Regions from separate parts of the Streptomyces sp. NPDC055962 genome, predicted to be linked through region 1. Evidence: riboswitches for the same ligand, from Rfam matches in the RefSeq annotation. Region 1 holds a riboswitch; each other region holds the start of a gene.

What was found. Region 1 has a riboswitch for cobalamin ahead of ACFC51_RS35205 (energy-coupling factor ABC transporter permease). Riboswitches for the same ligand answer to the same signal wherever they lie in the genome.
Region 2: linked by a shared signal. The riboswitch ahead of metE (5-methyltetrahydropteroyltriglutamate--homocysteine S-methyltransferase) and the one ahead of ACFC51_RS35205 (energy-coupling factor ABC transporter permease) in region 1 are both predicted to bind cobalamin.
Region 3: linked by a shared signal. The riboswitch ahead of ACFC51_RS02545 (ribonucleoside-diphosphate reductase subunit alpha) and the one ahead of ACFC51_RS35205 (energy-coupling factor ABC transporter permease) in region 1 are both predicted to bind cobalamin.
Region 4: linked by a shared signal. The riboswitch ahead of ACFC51_RS28395 ((2Fe-2S) ferredoxin domain-containing protein) and the one ahead of ACFC51_RS35205 (energy-coupling factor ABC transporter permease) in region 1 are both predicted to bind cobalamin.

Annotation. Positions count from the first base shown of each region.
Region 1 covers NZ_JBHJYN010000023.1:49,218-54,432, forward strand. Annotated here, with positions in the region: gene ACFC51_RS35190 (energy-coupling factor ABC transporter ATP-binding protein) at 1-233, opposite strand, end outside; gene cbiQ (cobalt ECF transporter T component CbiQ) at 230-979, opposite strand; gene ACFC51_RS35200 (energy-coupling factor ABC transporter substrate-binding protein) at 986-1,354, opposite strand; gene ACFC51_RS35205 (energy-coupling factor ABC transporter permease) at 1,351-2,064, opposite strand; cobalamin riboswitch at 2,094-2,299, opposite strand; gene ACFC51_RS35210 (TOPRIM nucleotidyl transferase/hydrolase domain-containing protein) at 2,744-3,361, opposite strand; gene ACFC51_RS35215 (adenine deaminase C-terminal domain-containing protein) at 3,564-5,215, opposite strand, start outside.
Region 2 covers NZ_JBHJYN010000012.1:100,572-105,786, forward strand. Annotated here, with positions in the region: gene ACFC51_RS28355 (snapalysin family zinc-dependent metalloprotease) at 1-300, opposite strand, end outside; gene ACFC51_RS28360 (deoxynucleoside kinase) at 872-1,540, shown strand; gene tsaD (tRNA (adenosine(37)-N6)-threonylcarbamoyltransferase complex transferase subunit TsaD) at 1,727-2,815, shown strand; partial or broken gene ACFC51_RS28370 (3-hydroxyacyl-CoA dehydrogenase family protein) at 2,984-3,130, shown strand; cobalamin riboswitch at 3,262-3,486, shown strand; gene metE (5-methyltetrahydropteroyltriglutamate--homocysteine S-methyltransferase) at 3,647-5,215, shown strand, end outside.
Region 3 covers NZ_JBHJYN010000001.1:572,532-577,746, forward strand. Annotated here, with positions in the region: gene mctP (monocarboxylate uptake permease MctP) at 1-1,525, shown strand, start outside; gene ACFC51_RS02540 (GNAT family N-acetyltransferase) at 1,651-2,151, shown strand; cobalamin riboswitch at 2,192-2,328, shown strand; gene ACFC51_RS02545 (ribonucleoside-diphosphate reductase subunit alpha) at 2,464-4,860, shown strand; gene ACFC51_RS02550 (ribonucleotide-diphosphate reductase subunit beta) at 4,860-5,215, shown strand, end outside.
Region 4 covers NZ_JBHJYN010000012.1:107,622-112,836, forward strand. Annotated here, with positions in the region: gene cobF (precorrin-6A synthase (deacetylating)) at 1-92, opposite strand, end outside; partial or broken gene ACFC51_RS28385 (hypothetical protein) at 194-387, opposite strand; gene ACFC51_RS28390 ((2Fe-2S)-binding protein) at 512-1,210, opposite strand; gene ACFC51_RS28395 ((2Fe-2S) ferredoxin domain-containing protein) at 1,242-1,625, opposite strand; cobalamin riboswitch at 1,689-1,813, opposite strand; cobalamin riboswitch at 1,897-2,062, shown strand; gene ACFC51_RS28400 (ABC transporter substrate-binding protein) at 2,101-3,138, shown strand; gene ACFC51_RS28405 (FecCD family ABC transporter permease) at 3,135-4,253, shown strand; gene ACFC51_RS28410 (ABC transporter ATP-binding protein) at 4,250-5,026, shown strand.

The DNA of each region.
Region 1 (5,215 bases):
AGCCCCTTCCGGTCGTACGTGACCGGACGGTCCTCGACGGTCAACCGCCCTTCCTTCGGACGCAGTCCACCGCTGAGGAGCCGCATCAGCGTCGTCTTGCCACTGCCGTTCCTGCCCAGCAGGGCGAGCGCGCGCCCTTCGCGCGCCTCGAAGTCGAGGCCGCTGAGCACGGCGGGACCGTCCTCGTACGCGAAGGACGCGCCCCGAAGGGCGAGCAGCACGGAATCGCTCATGACAGCGGCCTTTCCAGGGCGAAGGTCAGTGCGGTGAGGGCCGCGAGCAGCAGCGCACTCGCGGCCGTGAACCGGGCGGAGACACGCGCCTCGGGCACCAGGACGCGCAAGGTGCCGTCGTAGCCGCGCCCGGCCAGCCCCGACTGGAGCCGTGCCGCGCGGTCGAAGGCCCTGATGAAGGCGGTGGCTCCGAGCCCGGCCAGGGAACGCCAGGACGCCGCCCGGGTGGTGTGGCCGAGCCGGGCGGCCTGGGCCTCCCGGATCCGGCGCATCGAGTCGAGGAGCAGGAAGCTCATGCGGTAGGTCACCAGGGCGACGTCCACCACCGCAGCGGGCACCCCCGCCCCGACCAGCCGGGGCAGCAGGTCGGACATCGGTGTGGTGAAGGCGAACAGCAGGACACCGAGGGACGCGGCCGAGGTGCGCAGCAGCAGTTCCCCGGCACGGACCGGCCCGCCGTCGGCCAGACCGACGAGCCCCTCCGGCCCGCCGACCTGGACGAGGAGTGTCACCGCCCCGGTGACGCAGAAGCCCAGGGGCACCCGGTAGGCCCGCCACAGATGGCGGGCCGGCACGCCGGCCGGACCCAGGAGTACGCAGACCGCGGTGACGAGGACCAGGACGGCACCGGGCCACGGTGGCAGCGAGATCGCCAGCACCGTCAGCCCCAGTCCGAGCACGGCCTTGTCGACGGGGTGGCGGCGGCGCCAGCGACTGCTGTGCGCCGCCGCGTCGATCGGCAGCACGTGGGCTCAGGCCCCCCGCGCCGGTGACTCCCCGGTCCCGGCAGGGGCACCCCCGCCGTCCTGCGCTTCCCCCGCGCGCAGTTCGCCCTGACGGCGCCCGCGCCGCAGACCGAAGTAGTAGGCGAGGACGCCCGCGCCGAGCGCCGCCTGGAGCGCGAACAGCGCCGACTCGATCTCACCGGAGGGCGGTTCGTACAGCGGGGAGAACCAGGGTTCGTACCCGGGATCGATCTCGGTGATCGCCGTCTCCGCCTGGGCGTCCGCGCCCGCGAACGGCTCCTCCTTGTCGTCGCCGAGCCCGAGGACGAGCGGCAGGACGGCCAGGGCGGCCACGACGAGCAGCAGAAGGGCGTTGATCTTCGTGTTCTTGTTCATCGGGCCATCGCCTCGGTCTTCTCGTCCGTCGTGGTCCGGGCCCGCTTGCCGGCGAGGAACACGCCGAGCCGGGTCAGATCACCCTTGCTGGACTGCACGAGGAGCCGCATGACCAGCACGGTCAGGAGCCCTTCGCTCACCGCGAGCGGGATCTGGGTGACCGCGAAGATGGAACCGAACTTCCCCAGCGCGCCGAGGAACCCGGTGCCCGGGTCGGGGAAGGCGAGCGCGAGCTGGACACTGGTGACGCAGTAGGTGGACAGGTCGGCGACGAACGCGGCGAAGAAGACCGCGACCATCAACGGCACGTCGTACCGGCGCAGCAGCCGGTACACCGCGTAGCCGGCCCAGGGGCCCACGATCGCCATCGAGAAGACGTTGGCCCCGAGCGTGGTCAGCCCTCCGTGCGCGAGCAGCAGCGCCTGGAAGAGCAGTGTGATGGTGCCCAGCACCGCCATGATCGGCGGCCGGAACAGGATGGCGCCCAGCCCTGTGCCGGTGGGATGGGAGCAACTCCCCGTGACGGAAGGGATCTTCAGGGCGGATAGGACGAAGGTGAAGGCTCCGGAAGCGCCCAGGAGCAGGGTGCTCTCAGGGTTCTCCCGGACCTCACGTGTGAGTGACCGGACTCCGTGTACGACAAACGGCGCGGACGCGACGCCCCAGGCGATCGCGTGCGCCGGAGGCAGAAAACCCTCGGCTATGTGCATGGCTCAGCAGACCCTCTCCAGCACCTCGTGGATGGTTGAAGTGCCCTGGCCGGTCTCCTGGCTGACGGGTGACACCGTCCGACTCCGCCTTCCCGGGTCACAAGGACCCAGTGGCTGCCCGCGAGGGCCGGAGCCGGACTTCCCGATCACAGTGGCGAGGGCCGCACCGGCATCACACCGGATTTCCCGTTCACCAAGGCGTGGCGACAGTAGTGCCAGGTGGGGGGCGATGACAAGCACGCCCATCCGCCCGCGACCGCGGGGCTCCACGGCCGCGGCCGGGTTCACCGCGGCCGCCGTACGTCCGCCGCCCCGGGACGGAGCCGCCCCGCCCGCCCCTGGCCCGGCCCGTGCCCCCGGCCGCTCCACGCACGAGCCGGCCGTCACGGCCCACCGGCGGGGCGGCGCGATCCGGCGGTGTGGACAAACTCACCATCCTGAACGGTGGATGCCGGCTGCCGGTGCGCCGCCGCCCCGGCAGCCGGCCGGAGGTCCGGTGCCCCGCCCGCCCGGACGGCTCACGCCGTGTCCTCGGACCGGGTCGGCGCAGGGCAGGCGGCGGCCGTACCTCTCCGGTTCGTCGAGCGCGGCGTGCGTCATGTGTCGAACTGACCGCCCCGGCCCGCAAACGCCGTGCGCGATGCGGCCCTTACGCCCGTACCGGCAGGGTGCAGAGCGGTCAGAGACCGGCGAGCAGGCTGTCGAGCGGGGCGGGCACACGCCCGGAGCCGAGCGCCTCGACCAGCACATGGCCGTAGCGGATCTTGCGGCCCTTCTTCGTGCCGAGGAAGCGCCGCAACTGCTGCTGCGGTGCGCGACCCTGCTGCGCGGGCTGGTTCAGGAAGGTCTGGAGGGGGCGCAGATCCCCCTCCGCCTGTACGAGCTCCTTCACCCGGGCCACGCCCAGCGCGCGTATGAGCTCGTCCTCCAGATCCGCCGCGCAGACGAAGAAGCCCTCCCGCGCCGCACCGGCCCGCTCCAGGCCGCGGGCGAAGCAGCCCGATTCGTTCTCGTCGCACAGCCCGGTGAGGGCGAGGTCCAGGCCGGGCGGTCCGAGGAGGCGGGCGTAGCGTCCGATGTTCATCGCGCCGCCCATCGGCAGGACGCAGATCCCCTCGGCCGCCAGGTCCCGGCCGTGCGCCGCGGCCAGTGCGTCGACCGCGGCGACGTCGCTCGGGCCTTCGAGCAGGACCGCGGTCCGGACGGGCAACCGCGCGGCCAGACCCCGCGCGGCCTCATCGGGGCCACCGGCGGCCCACGCCGTGACCGCCTCCCGGAACGCATGCATGTCGGACACGGGGCGAGTCTCCGCGATTCCCGGCCACCGCGCGAGGGATTATCCGCCGTCCGACGGCCCGTCCGGCCAGGGCGGGCCGTCGCAACATGCGGAGCCGTGGGTCCGTCTCCCGCCCGTTCGCCTTGCGACACCCGGCACGACGCGCCGGACACCGTGGACGCACGGACCCACGGGAGGTCGGGAGCCGGCGGGCCGGGTGCCGTCAGTGGCAGCCGTCCAGGACCTGCGCGGTCCAGTCACGGGCGAGGACGTCCACCAGGCCCAGGTCGGTGATCTTCATCGTGGGGGAGACGGCCAGGGTGAGCGTCGAGACGCTCATGAACGGGTTGCGGTGACGCCATCCCCATGTGCCGAGTTCGTCCCGCACCCGGCGGGAGGCGTCGGCGACCTCGGCGGCCGGGGCCGTCGACATCACCCCGCCGACGGCCAGGGGCAGTCGGGCGGTGACGGCGCCGTCACGGGCCACGGCCACGCCGCCGTCGTCGTCCAGCACCGCCGAGGCGGCGGCCCGCATCGAGCGCCGTGCGGTGCCGAGCGTGACGAGGTTGTGGCTGTCATGGGCGTACGTCGTGGTGACCGCGCCGTCGCCGAGGTCCATCCCGGTCACCGGCACACAGGCCGTGTGGTCGCGGCCGTGCCGGTTGCGCACCCAGCACAGGGCGGTCCGGCCCTCCCACGCGACCTCACCGCCGGTGACATCGAGTTCGATCTCGGTGGGCTCGGTGTACGTGTCGACCGGGTTGACGCGCAGCGCCCGGAAGCGGTGGCGCCCGTCGGGCAGGTCCACCCGCCACGTGTACTCGTCGTCCGGGAGCCCGGGCACGTGGACGGAGCCCGCGAACGGGTGGCCGCCCGGGTGCGGTTCCTCGTACACCGGCCGTCCTCCGGCCGCGACGAGCCGGCCGCCCGCGATGACGGAGTCGACGGCGAAGTCCTCCAACGGCCCTTCGAGCAGCACGAGGTCGGCGCGCCTGCCCGGCGCGACGACGCCCCGGTCGGGCAGCCGGAGCCGCTGGGCGGGCGTCCAGGTCAGCGCGCGCAGCGTGTCGAGCGCGGGCAGCCCGGCCGCGACCGCCGTACGGGCGATGTGGTCCAGATGCCCCTTCGCCGTGATGTGGTCGGCCGCCAGGTCGTCGGTGACGAGGCAGACGGGCGGCAGCTGCGGCAGTGCGATGAGGGCCCGGACGACCTCGGGCTCCAGGCACTTCTCCTGGAGCATCACGGTCATGCCGAGACGGGCCTTCTCGACCACGATCTCGGGGGTGTTCTTGGTGTGGTCGGAGTCGATGCCGGTGGCCATGTACCGGCTGAGCTCCTCGCCGGACAGGCCGGGGCAGTGCCCGTCGAGGATGGCACCCTGGTCCCGGGCGGTCGCGATGATGGAGTGCATCCGCTCGTCGCCGGAGACCACTGCGCGGTAGTCCATGACCTCGGCGAGTGCCCGTACGCCGTCCCAGCGCAGCAGATCGCCGACGTCGGCGGCGTCCAGGTGGGCGCCGGAGTGCTCGAACCCGGCGAGCGCCGGCACGCACGACGGCACGCCCCACAGCTGCGTCTGCGGGGTGGACCGCCCCGCCTCGATCATCCACCGCATCGCCGCGCGCCCGGCGACGTTGACGATCTCGTGCGGGTCCGCGAGCACGGTGGTCGTGCCGCGCGGCAGCGTCAGCCACGCGAACGCGGCCGGGGTGAGGAAGGAGCTCTCGACGTGCATGTGCGCGTCGAGGAACCCGGGGACGATCAGCCGTCCGGTGGCGTCGACCAGGCGGGCGGCCTCGCCACCGGTGCCCGGCGGCACCACCCCGCTGATGACCTCGCCGGTGACGAGGACGTCAGCGGTGAAGACCTCGCCGG
Region 2 (5,215 bases), on a different contig from region 1:
CGGACCGAGCGTCGCCTGCGGCCAGCCGGTGGTGGCGACGATCTGGATCTCGGCGCGGGCGCCAGGTGCGGCTTCGACCAGCTTGACGTTGGCGACGTTCTGGTTCCACGAGGCGACTCCGGCGGCGATCGCCGCCTCCCAGCCGACTGCGCGGCTGTCGTCGTAGCGGAGTGTCACCACCGCTGCGGCGCTCCTCGTCCCGTCCGTCTCCGGTGCGGGTGCGGCGTGCGCTGCCGTTGCTGTGGCCATGGCGATCGCGGCGGCGGTGCCGGCTGCCCTCGACCATAAGGAATGCGGCATTGCTGTCCCTTCACTCGTGGGGGAACTCGGTTCCGAAGGGGATCCGAGAGTGGGGATGACCTGCATCGGCCGGCCGGCCGGTGCAGGTTCTTCCTGGGCGTCAGGACTATGCCCCTCCACCCGGACATGTCATGCCTCCGTCATCACAAAAGGGCCGGAAAACTACAGGCCCACAGATGGACGGTGGCCAGGCGGACGAGCCGGCGCCCGGGCACCGCCGCTCGTCGCCTCCGCGCCGCCGACGGCCGCGCGCGCGTCCCCGGCCGACGTTCCGGACGGCGCCCCCACCTCACCGGAGCTCCGGAATCGCGCCTGGTGAGCAGCGCGCAGCACGGACCGACCCAGGGTGGACCATCCTTTAGGATTCACGTCGGATGTGGTGCCTGTGGCTCGCTTTCCTGCGCCACGGCCGCAGAGCGGTCGCGCCGGTCAGGACATCGGACCGTTCCGGAACCGTGGTCCGGACGGGCCGCGTGGCGCTGATCATGAAGACCTCGGGAATCACGTGCGTCCCAGTGGCGTGAGGTGCCCACCTGCCCACAGACAGAAGACGCCCAGGGAGAAACGAGGTATGTCCGTGATCTGCGTCGGAGGCATGATCGGGATCGGCAAGACCAGCGTGGCCGAACTGCTGGCCAAAGAGCTCGGCAGCAAGGTCTTCTACGAGAGCGTGGAAGACAACCCGATCCTTCCGCTCTTCTACACCGCGAGCCCCGAGGAGATCCAGGCCAAGCGCTACCCCTTCCTCCTCCAGCTGTACTTCCTCAGGACCCGGTTCGCGTCGATCAAGGAGGCGTACAAGCAGGACGACAACGTCCTCGACCGGTCCATCTACGAGGACTGGTACTTCGCCAAGGTCAACCACGATCTGGGCCGGATCAGCTCGCTCGAACTGCAGGTGTACGAGGGACTGCTGGACGAGATGATGCGAGAGATCGACGGCCTGCCCTACCGCAAGGCTCCTGACCTCATGGTCTACCTCAAGGCGGACTTCGAAACGGTCCTGCACCGCATCGGGCTGCGGGGACGTGACTTCGAGCAGGACGACAGCCTGGTCGAGTACTACCGGACGCTGTGGTCGGGATACGACGCGTGGGTGCACCAGCACTACTCGGCCAGCGAGGTCCTCGTCATCGACATGACCGAGACCGACGTGGTGAACGACCCCGAGGACGCGGCCCGTGTGGCACAGGAGGTCAAGGACGCCTTGGCCGCGGTCGCCGGCCGGACCGGCCGCTGAGCCTCCTGCGCGGTGCCGAGTTCGCACTGCCGCCCGGGGCGGCCGGTGAACGCATCGGTCGGCGTCGCCACACTCCTGACCGCTGGCGGTGGCCCGGCACCCCTGACCGTCCCTCCCGTTCCGGCGCGCTGAACACCCGGTCCACCAGCAGAGCCTTGTTGCACATATATTGCAAGAGCAATATGCATGCAGAAGGAGGCCGTGGTGGGTGCACCGGTGGTGCTGGGGATCGAGTCGTCGTGCGATGAGACCGGCGCGGGCATCGTGCGGGACGGAAGGCTGCTGGCCCACGTGGTGGCGTCGAGCATGGAGGAGCACGCGCGTTTCGGCGGCGTGGTGCCCGAGATCGCCTCGCGCGCCCACCTCCAGGCGTTCACACCGGTCGTGCGGCAGGCTCTGGCCGAGGCAGGGATGCGGCTCGGACAGATCGACGCGGTGGCCGTCACCACCGGCCCCGGCCTGTCCGGTGCCCTCCAGGTCGGCCTCGCCGGAGCGAAATCCCTCGCCTATGCGGCAGGCGTCCCGCTGTACGGCGTGCATCACCTCGCAGGGCATGTCGCGGCCGACACGCTGGAACACGGCCCGCTGCCCCGGCCGTGCGTCGTGCTGATCGTCTCCGGCGGCCACACCTCGCTGCTCCTGGTCCGGGACCTGGTGCGCGAGCCGATCCCGCACCTGGGCGACACACTCGACGACGCCGCCGGTGAATGCTTCGACAAGGTCGCCCGCATCCTCGGCCTGCCCTACCCCGGGGGGCCCGCCATCGACCATGCCGCGAGGACGGGCGACCCGGAGGCCGTGGTCTTCCCCCGCCCCCTGAGCAAGGCCGGCGACGACCCGTACGCGTTCTCCTTCTCCGGACTCAAGACGGCCGCCGCCCGCTGGGTGGAGCAGCACCGCCTGCGCGGCGAGGAACCGTCGATCGCCGACGGTGCGGCCGCCCTGCAGGAAGCCGTCGCCGACGTCCTCACCCGCAAGGCCGTCCGTGCCTGCCGCGACCACGCCGTGAAGACCCTGGTCGTCGTCGGCGGCGTGGCCGCGAACTCCCGCTTCCGCGCGCTGGCCGGACAACGGTGCGCTGCGGCCGGCATCGAGCTGCGCGTGCCGCGCATGACGCTCTGCACCGACAACGGCGCCATGATCGCCGCGGTGGGCGACCTGCTGGTCCGCTCCGGCGCCGAACCGGCCCCGCTCGACGTGTCGGTCGACCCGTCCGCACCACTGGAGTTCGCCGCGCTGACACCGACGGCGGGCCCTACGGTCCGGGCCGCCTGATGATTCCCGTGGTCCGGCCCATGGTGTCTGCGCACTGACCATCGATCGGTTCGGCGGCCGAGGCGGCAACGGAGATCTTCGCCGCGCCCGGAGGTGCCCGTGGCGACGCCGCTCGCCACGACCGTGGTTCTCTCCGCCGAACGGGCGGGGTCCGTCGTGAACACCCTGCTCGACACGGCCGTTCCTTCCCTCGCCCTGTCGCTCCACGACGAGTCCGAGGAGCCTCTGTACGCCCCGCCACCGCTGCTCACGCGCATGGTCGGGGCAGGTCTGCCCGGCCGGAAACCGGGCGCGGGCACGTACGAGCGGGGCTGAGACCCGCGCTGCCGTGGAGGGGTGGTGAGCGGAACGGTTCTGTCCCCGCTCCTCACCCCACGGTGCGGTCGGACCAGCAGCCCGGCCGTCCCGGATCGTGGGCGGGGGTGTACGCATTCCGTCCGCCCCGTAGGGTGTCGGGTGCAGCTGGTTCGCCCCCGTCCGCCAGACGGGATGCGTCGTAAGAGGGAACCCGGTGGGAATCCGGGACTGCCCCGCAGCGGTGAGTGGGAACGAACGCCGTCATACGCACTGGCCCCGGGAGGGTCTGGGAAGCGACGGCCACTAGGAGGACGCCTCTTCGGAGACGCCCGTGCCCGCGAGTCCGAAGACCTGCCCGTTGCCCGCACGCGACCGGTCGCGTGCGGAGATCCCGGTGACCTCGTGGGCGGGTCGGCGCACATATCGAGCGGCACGCACGGTGCATTCCCGGCGTGACCCGTCCGATCGGTCGTCCCTTCGCGTCCACGTCCCGTCCCCGGGATGTCCAGGACACATCTCGCGAAGGAGAGTTCCGTGACAGCGAAGCCCGCAGCCGCGGCAGCACGAGCCACCGTGTACGGCTACCCCCGCCAGGGTCCCGACCGTGAACTGAAGAAGGCCGTCGAGGGCTACTGGAAGGGCCGCGTCAGCGCCGACGCCCTCAGGGAGACCGCGGCCGGTCTGCGCCGTTCGAACTGGAGGCAGCTGGCCGAGGCCGGCATCCACGAGGTGCCGTCCGGCGACTTCTCGTTCTACGACCATGTCCTGGACACCAGTGTCATGGTCGGCGCCGTCCCCGAACGGCACCGCGCGGCCGTCCGCGCCGACGCACTCGACGGCTACTTCGCGATGGCCCGGGGCAACCAGGACATCGCCCCCCTCGAGATGACGAAGTGGTTCGACACGAACTACCACTACCTGGTCCCCGAACTCGCCCCGGAGACCGTCTTCTGCGCCGACTCCGCGAAGCAGGTGGCCGAGTTCCGGGAGGCCCTCGCCCTCGGTCACACCCCCCGCCCGGTACTCGTCGGCCCCGTCACCTACCTGCTGCTCGCCAAGCCCGCCCCCGGCGTCGACGTCGAGTTCGAACCGCTGACCCTGCTGGACCGGCTCCTTCCCGTCTACGCCGAGGTCCTCGCCGACCTCCGCGCGGCGGGCGCCGCGTGGGTGCAGCTCGACGAGCCCGCACTCGTCCAGGACCGCACCCCTGCCGAGCTCGACGCCGTCGCCCGCGCCTACCGTGAGCTCGGCGGCCTCACCGACCGGCCGCGCCTGCTGGTCGCCTCGTACTTCGACCGCCTCGGCGACGCCCTGCCGGTCCTGGCCAAGTCCCCGGTCGAGGGCCTCGCCCTCGACTTCACCGAGTCGGCCGCCGGAAACGTCGAGGACCTGGCCGCCGCCGGTGGCCTCCCCGGCAAGCGCCTGGTGGCGGGCGTCGTCAACGGCCGCAACATCTGGATCAACGACTACGAGAAGTCCCTCGCCACACTGGGCACCCTGCTCGGACTCGCCGACCAGGTCGACGTCGCCGCCTCCTGCTCCCTGCTGCACGTGCCTCTCGACACGGAGCCGGAAAGCGACATCGATCCCGAGATCCTCCGCTGGCTCGCCTTCGCCCGGCAGAAGACGAAGGAAGTCGTCACTCTCGCCGCGGGGCTCACCGCGGGCACCGACGCCATCGCCCAGCAGATCGCCGCCAATCGGGCCGACCTCGCTTCCCGGGCCGACTCCCCGGTCACCTACGACCCGGTGGTACAGGCCAGGGCCGACGCCGTCACCGACGCGGAAGGCCGCCGGTCCCAGCCCTATCCGGAGCGGGCCGCATCCCAGCGCGCCCACCTCGCCCTGCCGTTGCTGCCGACGACCACAATCGGTTCGTTCCCGCAGACCGGTGAGCTGCGGGCGGCCCGTGCCGACCTGCGCGCCGGGAGGATCGACACCATCAGGTACGACCAGCGGATCGAAGCGGAGATCGCCGAAGTGATCTCCTTCCAGGAGAAGGCCGGCCTCGACGTCCTCGTGCACGGCGAGCCCGAACGCAACGACATGGTCCAGTACTTCGCCGAGCAGCTCACCGGCTACCTGGCCACGCGACACGGATGG
Region 3 (5,215 bases), on a different contig from region 1:
GCTGGGCGGGAGGTCGTTCGGCACCTGGGTCACCTGGTTCCTGCTCGGCGGCGACCTCTACACGGCGTACACCTTCGTCGCGGTGCCCGCGGCGATCTACGCGGCGGGCGCGGCCGGCTTCTTCGCCGTCCCCTACACGATCCTCGTGTACCCGCTGATCTTCACCTTCCTGCCGCGCCTGTGGTCGGTCTCGCACAAGCACGGCTACGTCACCACCTCGGACTTCGTCCGGGGCCGGTTCGGCTCGAAGGGGCTCTCGCTGGCGGTCGCCCTCACGGGCATCCTCGCCACCATGCCGTACATCGCGCTCCAGCTCGTCGGCATCCAGGCCGTGCTGGACGTCATGGGCGTCGGCGGCGGCGAGAACACGCACTGGTTCGTCAAGGACCTGCCGCTGCTGATCGCGTTCGCCGTCCTCGCCGCGTACACGTACTCCTCGGGGCTGCGCGCACCCGCGCTCATCGCGTTCGTCAAGGACGGCCTGATCTACCTGGTCATCGCGGTGGCCATCATCTACATCCCGATCAAGCTCGGCGGCTTCGACGACATCTTCGCGAAGGCGGGCGAGGCGTTCGCCCAGACCAACGAGGCGACGGGCAAGCCGCGCGGAGCACTCGTCCCCGGGGACATGGGCCAGTGGGGTTACGCCACGCTGGCGCTCGGCTCGGCGCTGGCGCTCTTCATGTACCCCCACTCGATCACGGCGACGCTCTCCAGCCGCAGCCGTGAGGTGATCCGGCGCAACACCACGATCCTGCCGCTGTACTCGCTGATGCTGGGCCTGCTCGCCCTGCTCGGCTTCATGGCGATCGCCGCCGGCATCAAGGTGGACAACGGCCAGCTCGCGATCCCGCAGCTGTTCGAGAACATGTTCCCCGACTGGTTCGCGGGCGTGGCCTTCGCCGCGATCGGCATCGGCGCCCTGGTGCCCGCCGCGATCATGTCGATCGCCGCGGCGAACCTCTTCACCCGCAACATCTACAAGGACTTCATCAAGCCCGACGCGACCCCGGCGCAGGAGACCAAGGTCTCCAAGCTGGTCTCGCTGCTGGTGAAGGTCGGTGCGCTCGCCTTCGTCCTCACCATGGACAAGACGGTGGCGATCAACTTCCAGCTGCTGGGCGGCATCTGGATCCTCCAGACGATGCCGGCCCTGGTGGGCGGCCTGTTCACCCGGTGGTTCCACCGCTGGGCCCTCATCGCCGGCTGGGCGGTCGGCATGATCTACGGCACGGTGGCCGCGTACGGCGTCGCCAGCCCGACCCAGAAGCACTTCGGCGGGTCCTCGAAGGAGATCCCGGGCATCGGCGAGATCGGCTACATCGGTCTCACCGCGATCGTGCTGAACATCGTCGTCGTGGTCGTGCTGACCTTCGTCCTGAACGCGCTGAAGGCCCCGGCCGGTGTGGACGAGACCTCTCCGTCCGACTACACGGCCGACGTCGGCGACCCGGGCGTCAAGGCCGAACTCCCGCCGGCCACGGTGGGCGCCCCCGGGGACGAGGAACCGCTGCAACGAGCGTAGGCCTCGCGTCGTCCGTCCCGGCGGGGTCTCCCCGCCGGGACGTCCGCGCGCGTGGGCCGGAGCATGTCGGCGCCGCCTCGGAAAGGCCGTGCGCCCGGCCCGCGGGCCGGTGCAGACTGGCTCCCATGGATGTCTCGATCAGACCGGTCCGCACCGAGGAGCACGAGGCCCTGGGTGAGATGACCGCCCAGGCGTACCTCGACGACGGGCTGCTGGACTTCGACGCCGACGACCCCTATCTGGAACAGCTTCGCGCCGTCGGGCGCCGGGCCGCCGAGGCCCTGGTGCTGGTCGCCGCGGACGCCGACGACGGCGTGCTGGGCGGGGTCACGTACGTCGCGCCCGGAAGCCCCTGGGCGGACATCGCCGGGGAGGACGAAGCCGAGTTCCGGATGCTGGCCGTCTCCGCGAAGGCGCGTGGCCGCGGTGCAGGCGAGGCGCTCGTGCAGGCCTGTGTCGACCGCGCACGTGCCGCCGAGGGGCTCTCCGGGATCGTCCTGTCGACCCAGTCGTCCATGGAGGCCGCCCACCGCATCTACCGCCGCCTGGGCTTCGTACGGACGCCTGAGCGGGACTGGAGCCCTGTGCCGGGCTTCACCCTCCTGACGTTCCGCCTGGCCTTCTGACCCAGCACGACACTACATCTGGGGGCTGCCATAACCAGCGGCCCCCACATGTATGCTCGACCTCGCTGTCGCCGCAGGGGAATCCGGTGCGAATCCGGAACTGTCCCGCAACGGTGTGATCGGTGCGCTTTCGCGCATCGCGGAGTCCGAAGACCTGTCGGCAGCGCGTCCGGCTCGACCGAACCGGACGCAGAGACGTCCGGGCCCCGCGGAGGGCCGGTGGACGCCGTGCGCCGTGCCCCCCTTCCCGGGTGCCGTCGTGTCCGGCTGCCCCGCTCCCGCAGGCCCTGAGCCGAGCGAGGGATAGCCCCAGTGACCATCGCGCCAGCAGACCCGGTTTCAGCCGCGGAACTCGAAGGCCGCACGACCGACGCGCCCGGGACCGCACTCCTGCGGACCCTGACCGGTCTCACCGCCGATCTGCCCGACACCGACCCCGGACGGGTCGCCGCCGCCGCGCTGCGCGGCCGCAACGCGCGGTCGGACGAGGCCGAGCTGCGCTCGCTGGCCACCGAGGCCGCCGCCGGCCTGATCTCCGAGGACCCGGCCTACTCCCGGCTCGCGGCCCGGCTCCTCACCCTGGCCATCGCGGACGAGGCCGCCGGCCAGGGGGCCGTCTCCTTCTCGGCGTCGGTCGCCGTCGGACACCGCGAGGGCCTGATCGCGGACCGGACGGCCGAGTTCGTCACGCTGCACGCCGCCGCCCTCGACGCCCTGGTCGACCAGGCCCTCACCGACGGCGCCGACGACCGCTTCGGCTACTTCGGGCTGCGGACGCTGCACAGCCGGTACCTGCTGCGCCACCCGATCACACGGGAGGTCGTCGAGACGCCGCAGCACTTCATGCTGCGCGTGGCCGCCGGTCTCGCCGAGGACACCTCCGAGCGCGCCCTGGGCGAAGTCGCCGCGCTGTACGGACTGATGAGCCGGCTCGACTACCTTCCGTCCTCCCCCACCCTCTTCAACTCCGGCACCCGGCACCCGCAGATGTCCTCCTGCTACCTGCTGGACTCGCCGCTGGACGAGCTCGACTCGATCTACGACCGGTACCACCAGGTGGCGCGCCTCTCGAAGCACGCGGGCGGCATCGGCCTCTCGTACTCCCGTATCCGCGCCCGGGGTTCACTCATCCGGGGGACCAACGGGCACTCCAACGGCATCGTCCCGTTCCTGAAGACGCTGGACGCCTCGGTCGCCGCCGTCAACCAGGGGGGCCGGCGCAAGGGGGCCGCCGCTGTCTACCTGGAGACCTGGCACGCGGACATCGAGGAGTTCCTGGAGCTGCGCGACAACACCGGAGAGGACCAGCGGCGTACGCACAACCTCAACCTCGCGCACTGGATCCCGGACGAGTTCATGCGCCGCGTGGACGCGGACACGGAGTGGTCGCTGTTCTCCCCCGCGGACGCCCCGGAGCTGGTGGACCTGTGGGGCGACGCGTTCGACGCGGCGTACCGCGCCGCCGAGGCGAAGGGGCTGGCCCGCAAGACGATGCCGGCCCGCGAGCTGTACGGCCGGATGATGCGCACCCTCGCGCAGACCGGGCAGGGCTGGATGACGTTCAAGGACGCCTCCAACCGCACGGCGAACCAGACCGCGGAGCCGGGCCGCGTCGTGCACTCCTCGAACCTCTGCACCGAGATCCTGGAGGTCACCGACGACGGTGAGACGGCCGTCTGCAACCTCGGTTCGGTCAACCTCGGCGCGTTCGTCGCCGACGGTTCGATCGACTGGGAGCGGCTGGACGCCACCGTCCGCACTGCGGTGACCTTCCTCGACCGGGTCGTGGACATCAACTTCTACCCGACCGAGCAGGCCGGGCGCTCCAACGCCCGCTGGCGCCCGGTGGGTCTGGGCGCGATGGGCCTCCAGGACGTCTTCTTCCAGCTGCGCCTGCCCTTCGACTCCCCCGAGGCCCGCGCGCTCTCCACGAAGATCTCCGAGCGGATCATGCTCGCCGCGTACGAGGCCTCCTGCGGTCTGGCCGAGCGGTCGGGCCCGCTGCCCGCCTGGTCCGAGACCCGTGCCGCGCGCGGCGTGCTGCACCCCGACCACTACGACACCGAACTGCACTGGCCGGAGCGCTGGGACGCGCTGCGCGCCCGCGTCGCGAAGAGCGGGATGCGCAACTCCCTGCTGCTGGCCATCGCGCCGACGGCGACGATCGCCTCGATCGCCGGGGTGTACGAGTGCATCGAGCCGCAGGTCTCCAACCTCTTCAAGCGCGAGACGCTCAGCGGCGAGTTCCTCCAGGTCAACGCCTACCTGGTGGACGAGCTGAAGCGGCTGGGCGTCTGGGACGCCCGCACCCGCGAGGCGCTGCGCGAGGCGAGCGGGTCCGTGCAGGGCTTCGCCTGGATCCCCGAGGACGTGCGGGCTCTGTACCGCACGGCGTGGGAGATCCCGCAGCGCGGCCTGATCGACATGGCGGCGGCCCGTACCCCGTTCCTCGACCAGAGCCAGTCGCTCAACCTGTTCCTGGAGACGCCGACGATCGGCAAGCTCTCCTCCATGTACGCGTACGCCTGGAAGCAGGGGCTGAAGACGACGTACTACCTGCGGTCGCGCCCGGCGACCCGGATCGCCCGCGCGGCGTCCGGGAAGGCCGCCGCCTCCGCCCCCATCCCCGTACAGCAGGCCGCCGCCCCCGACGCGGACGCCATCGCCTGCTCCCTCGAAAACCCCGAGTCCTGCGAGGCCTGCCAGTGATGAGCACCACGAACAACGAGAAGAACCTGCTCGACCCGGGCTTCGAGCTGACCCTGCGTCCCATGCGCTACCCGGACTTCTACGAGCGCTACCGGGACGCGATCAAGAACACCTGGACCGTCGAGGAGGTCGACCTCCACTCGGACGTCGCCGACCTCGCGAAGCTGTCGCCGGGTGAGCAGCACATGATCGGCCGGCTGGTGGCGTTCTTCGCGACGGGTGACTCGATCGTCTCCAACAACCTGGTGCTGACGCTGTACAAGCACATCAACTCCCCCGAGGCGCGGCTGTACCTGTCTCGGCAGCTCTTCGAGGAGGCCGTGCACGTCCAGTTCTATCTGACGCTGCTGGACAC
Region 4 (5,215 bases), on a different contig from region 1:
CGGCGCAGCGCCTTCACCGCGCCCAGAGTCAGATGGTCGGGGTCCCCCGATCCGATGCCGATGACGAGGATCCGGCGTGGCTGCATGGTCATGGAACGCAGTCTGGCAGGCGCGTCCCCGACCGGTGCCGCCGCGTGCGGTACGGGGGAACGCACGCCGTGGTGCGGGGCGAAGGCAGTCCCGTTGTCCGATGGACGACCACGCCGTCCAGCAGGACGGCGACGGCCGGGCGGAGCCCGAACTGCTGGAGCATGCGGTCGTCGCTGAGGACGAAGGCTCCGAAGAACGGGAGAGGGGGAACACCTCGTGGTCCATGGACGGCCCGAGGAGGATCGCGAAGATCAGCGCGGGAACGAAGGCTTCGACGGGGCCCGGCTTCGCTGCGAACCTCCATGCTGGTGCGGACAGGGCCGGCAGGGCGATCGCGCCGGCCAGCAGGGCCGGGACGGGGCAGCATGGCGCGCCGGCGGTCGCCCTGGGTCCTGCCCTTCGGGACGGCGCCGCGCACGGCTCATGCACGCGGGCGCCCGGCCAGTCCGCAGTCTCCGCACATCGAGCCGCGCGGCGCGCGGTAGTAGAGGCAGCAGCTCCGGCGGCGGAAGGCGAGTTCGGGTCCGGTGAGCACGCCCGTGCCCGCCAGTCGTCCGGTGTCCAGGAGCGTGGCCGTCAGGGCGGTGAGCGGTCGGCGTACATCGGGGCGTGCCGCAAGCAGGGCGTGGGCCGCCCCGGCGAGGGCCGACGCCGAGTTGCCGTCCAGCAGGCGCGGGGCGACCTTGACGCGCAGTCCGTCGGACAGTGCCGACAGATGGCGTGTCACCTGCTGGTAGAGAGCACGGGGTGCACCGTCGCCGAGCCGGTCGGCATACCAGCCGGCGGGGCGGGGCACCCTGAGGGCCGGTCCGTCGTCGGCGCGCTGGAGCCCCTCCAGATCGGGGACCATCCCGTGGAGTACGACGCAGGCCAGGGCCGGGGACCAGAGGCGGGCGGCGTGTCCGAGCTGGGCGACGGAGACGTCGATGCGTGCTTCGGGGGTGTGGTGGCGGCGGGCGACGGCCTCGGCGAGGTCGCTGAAGCCCTCCGCGTAGGAGCGGGCGAGCGGATGCCAGCCGTCGTCCTCGCCACCGATCCTGAGGGCGAAGAAGCCTCCGATCCCCGCCACGTCGTGCAGCGCGGCGGTGACGGATGCGGCTGGTGCGCGGGCGTCGTCCACGGGTCCTGCCTCTCGGTCCGGGCTGCCGTCGTCAAGGCCGGGGGGTCGTGTGCCGGCGTGGCGGTGTGAGGGTGCAGAGGTCGGGAACATCCGGCTGGGGTAGGACTCCTGGCCCGCCGGCCGTGGCCCATGCGGCGATGTTTTCGGTGGCGTCCGGATCGTTGACCAGTCTCGGCGAGACGGGTCGTGCGCCGACCGCAGGGCCCTCGGCGGAGGGCTGCACGACGATGACGTCGGCCTGCTCGCAGAGGTCCGGACAGGCGCAGAACCGGACCGGCGCCCGGGCACTCAGCCGCTCGGTCCGGGCGGCGTGGTCCACGCCGGTCACCTTCGGGGTGCCGCAGCAGCAGTCACGGCACAGGACGATCCGGCAGGGAACAGGTTCGCGGCCGGTCGGGAGGGTGCGGGCAGGCATGCGGGATCGTTCCTCTCTTCCGGGGAGACCCGCCCCGGTGGTCCGTCGAGGAGGCGACCGCGTGAGTCTCCTGGCTCTCGGGTCGAAGCTCGCGCCGCGCCTTCCCACCCGTGGGGGCAGTGGTCGTGTGCGGGGCTCGCTCGCCGATCACAGTGGCGGGACCGCGCCGGATTCTCACCGGCTTCCTCGGACCGCAGTCGCCTGTTGCTCCGGTCATACTTCCACCCTTTCGCTGTGGTGACAGCAGGGGGGCACTATGCCCGCGACGCGAAGAAACGTAATATCGCCAGGTCATCGCCGCGATGGGAATCAGGAAGCCGGTGTGAGTCCGGCACGGTCCCGCCACTGTGACCTGCGGTCCGTCCTCATCCGTACGCCGTGTGCAGAAGAGGAACCCGCCGGAAGTCAGGAGACTGGCCTGTCGCGGGCCCGTTCCGAGGAGCGCGGACTCCCCAGGAGGCTCTACGTGTATCCCTTGCCCACCCCTGCCCGCGCGGGTTCCTTCCCGGCCCGCCGGCACCCGGCCCTGCGGGGCGCGGCCGCGGCCCTTGCCCTGTCGGCCGCCCTGCTGACCGCTGGCTGCGGCTCGTCCGGCGGCAGCGCCGCGAAGCCCGCGGATACGGCGTCGTCACCGGAGGGCTTTCCGGTCACCATCGACAACTGCGGGGTCAGGACGACCTACGAGAGGCCGCCGTCCCGGGTGGTCACGATCCATCAGCATCCTGCCGAACTGATGCTCGCCCTCGGTCTGAAGGACCGCATGGTGGGCACCGCCTTCCCCGACTCGGCCGTCCTGCCCGAGTTGAGGAAGGACTTCGAGGCGATACCCGAACTCGCCCGGCGCGAGCCGTCCTTCGAGAAGATCCTCGATTCCGAACCCGACCTCGTCTACGGCGGCTACGGCAGTGCCTTCGCCGAGAAGGAAGGCCGCTCCCGGGAAGCGTTCGCCGACGCCGGGATCGACACGCAGCTCAACCGCGAGTACTGCGGAAGGAAGCGGGTGACGGTCGAGGACACCTACGCCGAGGTCCGCACCATCGGCAAGATCTTCGGCGTCTCCGGCCGTGCCGAGAAACTGGTCTCCGACCTGGAGGACCGCGTCGGCCAGGCGAAGTCCGCCGTCGAGGACCGGCCGGATGTGCCGGTCTTCGTCTACGACAGCGGAGACAAGAGCGCGTTCACGGCGGGCGGGAAGGGGCTGGGCACCGACCTGATCCGGCTGGCCGGCGGAAGGAACGTCTTCGCCGATCTGGACGACGTCTTCGGTGACGTCTCCTGGGAGCAGGTGGTGGAACGCCGCCCCGAGGTCATCGCCGTCTACGACTACGCCGGCTCCGGAAGCGTCGAGCAGAAGAAGAAGTTCCTGCTCGCCCAGGACGCCCTCGCCGACGTCCCCGCGGTGAGGAACAAGCGGTTCGTCGTCCTGCCCCTGACCGCGACGCTGGTCGGCATCCGCTCCGCGTACGCGGTGGACGACCTGGCCCGGGGGCTGCACCCGGAGAGCTTCCGGTGACGCCCGCCGCCACCGGGGCACCCGCCGGTCGGCCCGTGTCCGCCGGAAAGAGGTCCGGACCCGCGCCGGGCCGCCGCGCGCCCTTCGCGTGCGGACTGGGCGTGCTGGCCGCGCTGCTCGTGGCGTCCGCGACCGCGGGGCTGGCCATCGGCTCGGTCCACGTGCCACCCGGCCAGGTCTGGGGCATCGTGACGCACGCGCTCGGAGCCGACTGGACGGAAGCCGGCTGGTCGGGAGCGCGGGAGACCATCGTGCTCGACGTCCGGGCACCCCGTGTCCTGCTGGGGGCGGTGACCGGTGCCGGGCTCGCCGTGGTCGGCACCGCGATGCAGGCACTGATCCGCAACCCGCTCGCGGAGCCCTACCTGCTCGGGGTCTCCTCCGGGGCGTCCCTCGGCGCCGTCACGGTCATCGTCTTCGGCATGGGCTTCCTGGGACCGCTCTCCCTCTCCGGTGCCGCCTTCGCCGGCGCACTCGGCGCACTGGTCCTCGTCTACGTCACCGCCCGCGCCGGAGGACGCATCACCTCCACGCGGCTGGTGCTGTCCGGCGTGGCGATCGCGGCGGTGCTCACCGCCGTCCTGGACCTGCTGCTGCTCACCACGGACCGGGGCAACGAGGCCCGGGCCGTACTCGCCTGGACCCTCGGCGGCCTGGGCGGCGTCGACCGGGACACGCTCCTGCTCCCGGTCCTGGCCGTGTCGGCAGGCATCGGCGTCCTCCTGGTCCAGTCACGCAACCTCAACCTGCTGCTGGCCGGTGAGGAGGCCGCGACCACCATGGGCCTGGACGTGGCCCGCTTCAGGGCCCGGATGTTCGTACTGCTCTCCCTGGTCACCGGAGTGCTGGTCGCGGCGGCCGGACCGATCGGCTTCGTCGGTCTGATACTGCCTCACACGGTGCGTCTGTTCGTGGGCGGCGACCACCGCCGGGTACTGCCTGCGGCCGCCCTCGCCGGCGCGGTGTTCCTGATCTGGGCCGACATCGCGGCCCGCACGGTCGCCGCCCCCCTGGAGATTCCGGTCGGTGTGCTCACCGCGCTCTGCGGCGGGCCGTTCTTCCTGTGGCTGATGCGCAGGGACGCCCGGCGCGCGACCGGCGGAGGAGCCGTATGAACCCCGCCGCCGACCTGTCCGTCGAGAATCTGACCCTCACCGCAGGCGCCCGCCACCTGGTGCGCGACATCTCCCTCACCGCGTCGGACGGCCAGGTGATCGGTCTGGTCGGCCCCAACGGCAGCGGCAAGTCCAGCCTCCTGCGCGCCGTGTACCGGGTCCTGCGTCCCGCCGCGGGCACGGTCCGCGTCGACGGCACCGATGCCTGGGCCATGCCCGTACGCCTGCTGGCCCGCACCGTCGCCGCGGTGGTCCAGGACTCGGCGGCCGACTTCGACCTCGCCGTCCGCGACGTCGTCGCCATGGGGCGTACCCCCCACAAGCGGCTGCTCGACGGCGACACGGCGGAGGACACCGCCCTCGTCGACGACGCCCTCTCCGCGGTGGATGTCACCCACCTCGCCGAACGCCCCTTCGACCGGCTCTCCGGCGGTGAACGCCAACGCGTCCTCATCGCCCGGGCCCTCGCCCAGCAGCCCGCTCTCCTCGTGCTCGACGAGCCCACCAACCACCTGGACATCCGGCATCAGTTGCACGTGCTCGGCATACTGCGCCGCCTGCCGGCGACCGTCCTCCTCGCCCTGCACGACCTGAACCTCGCCGCCTACTACTGCGACCGCCTCCACGTCCTGCACGAGGGCGAGATCGTGGCCTGCGGCCCGCCGTCCGAGGTCCTCACACCCCGACTGCTGGCCGATGTGTACCAGGTGACCAGCGAGATCTCGGTCCATCCGCGCACGGGGGCGCCCCAGGTGACGTTCCTGCCCGGGTGATGCCCGCTTCGGGGAATGCCGGGCCCCGGAGGCGGCGAACCGGTCGTGGACGGTGTCCCTCGGCCACCGCGACATCACTTTCGCCGCCTCCTCCAGGTGAGCCCGGGAAGGACCCGCTCCGCTCGGTCGGCCGTCAGCCGGCGACGGCCGACCGGATCGTCGGAGGAAGGCCGGCGGACGGGGACGGTG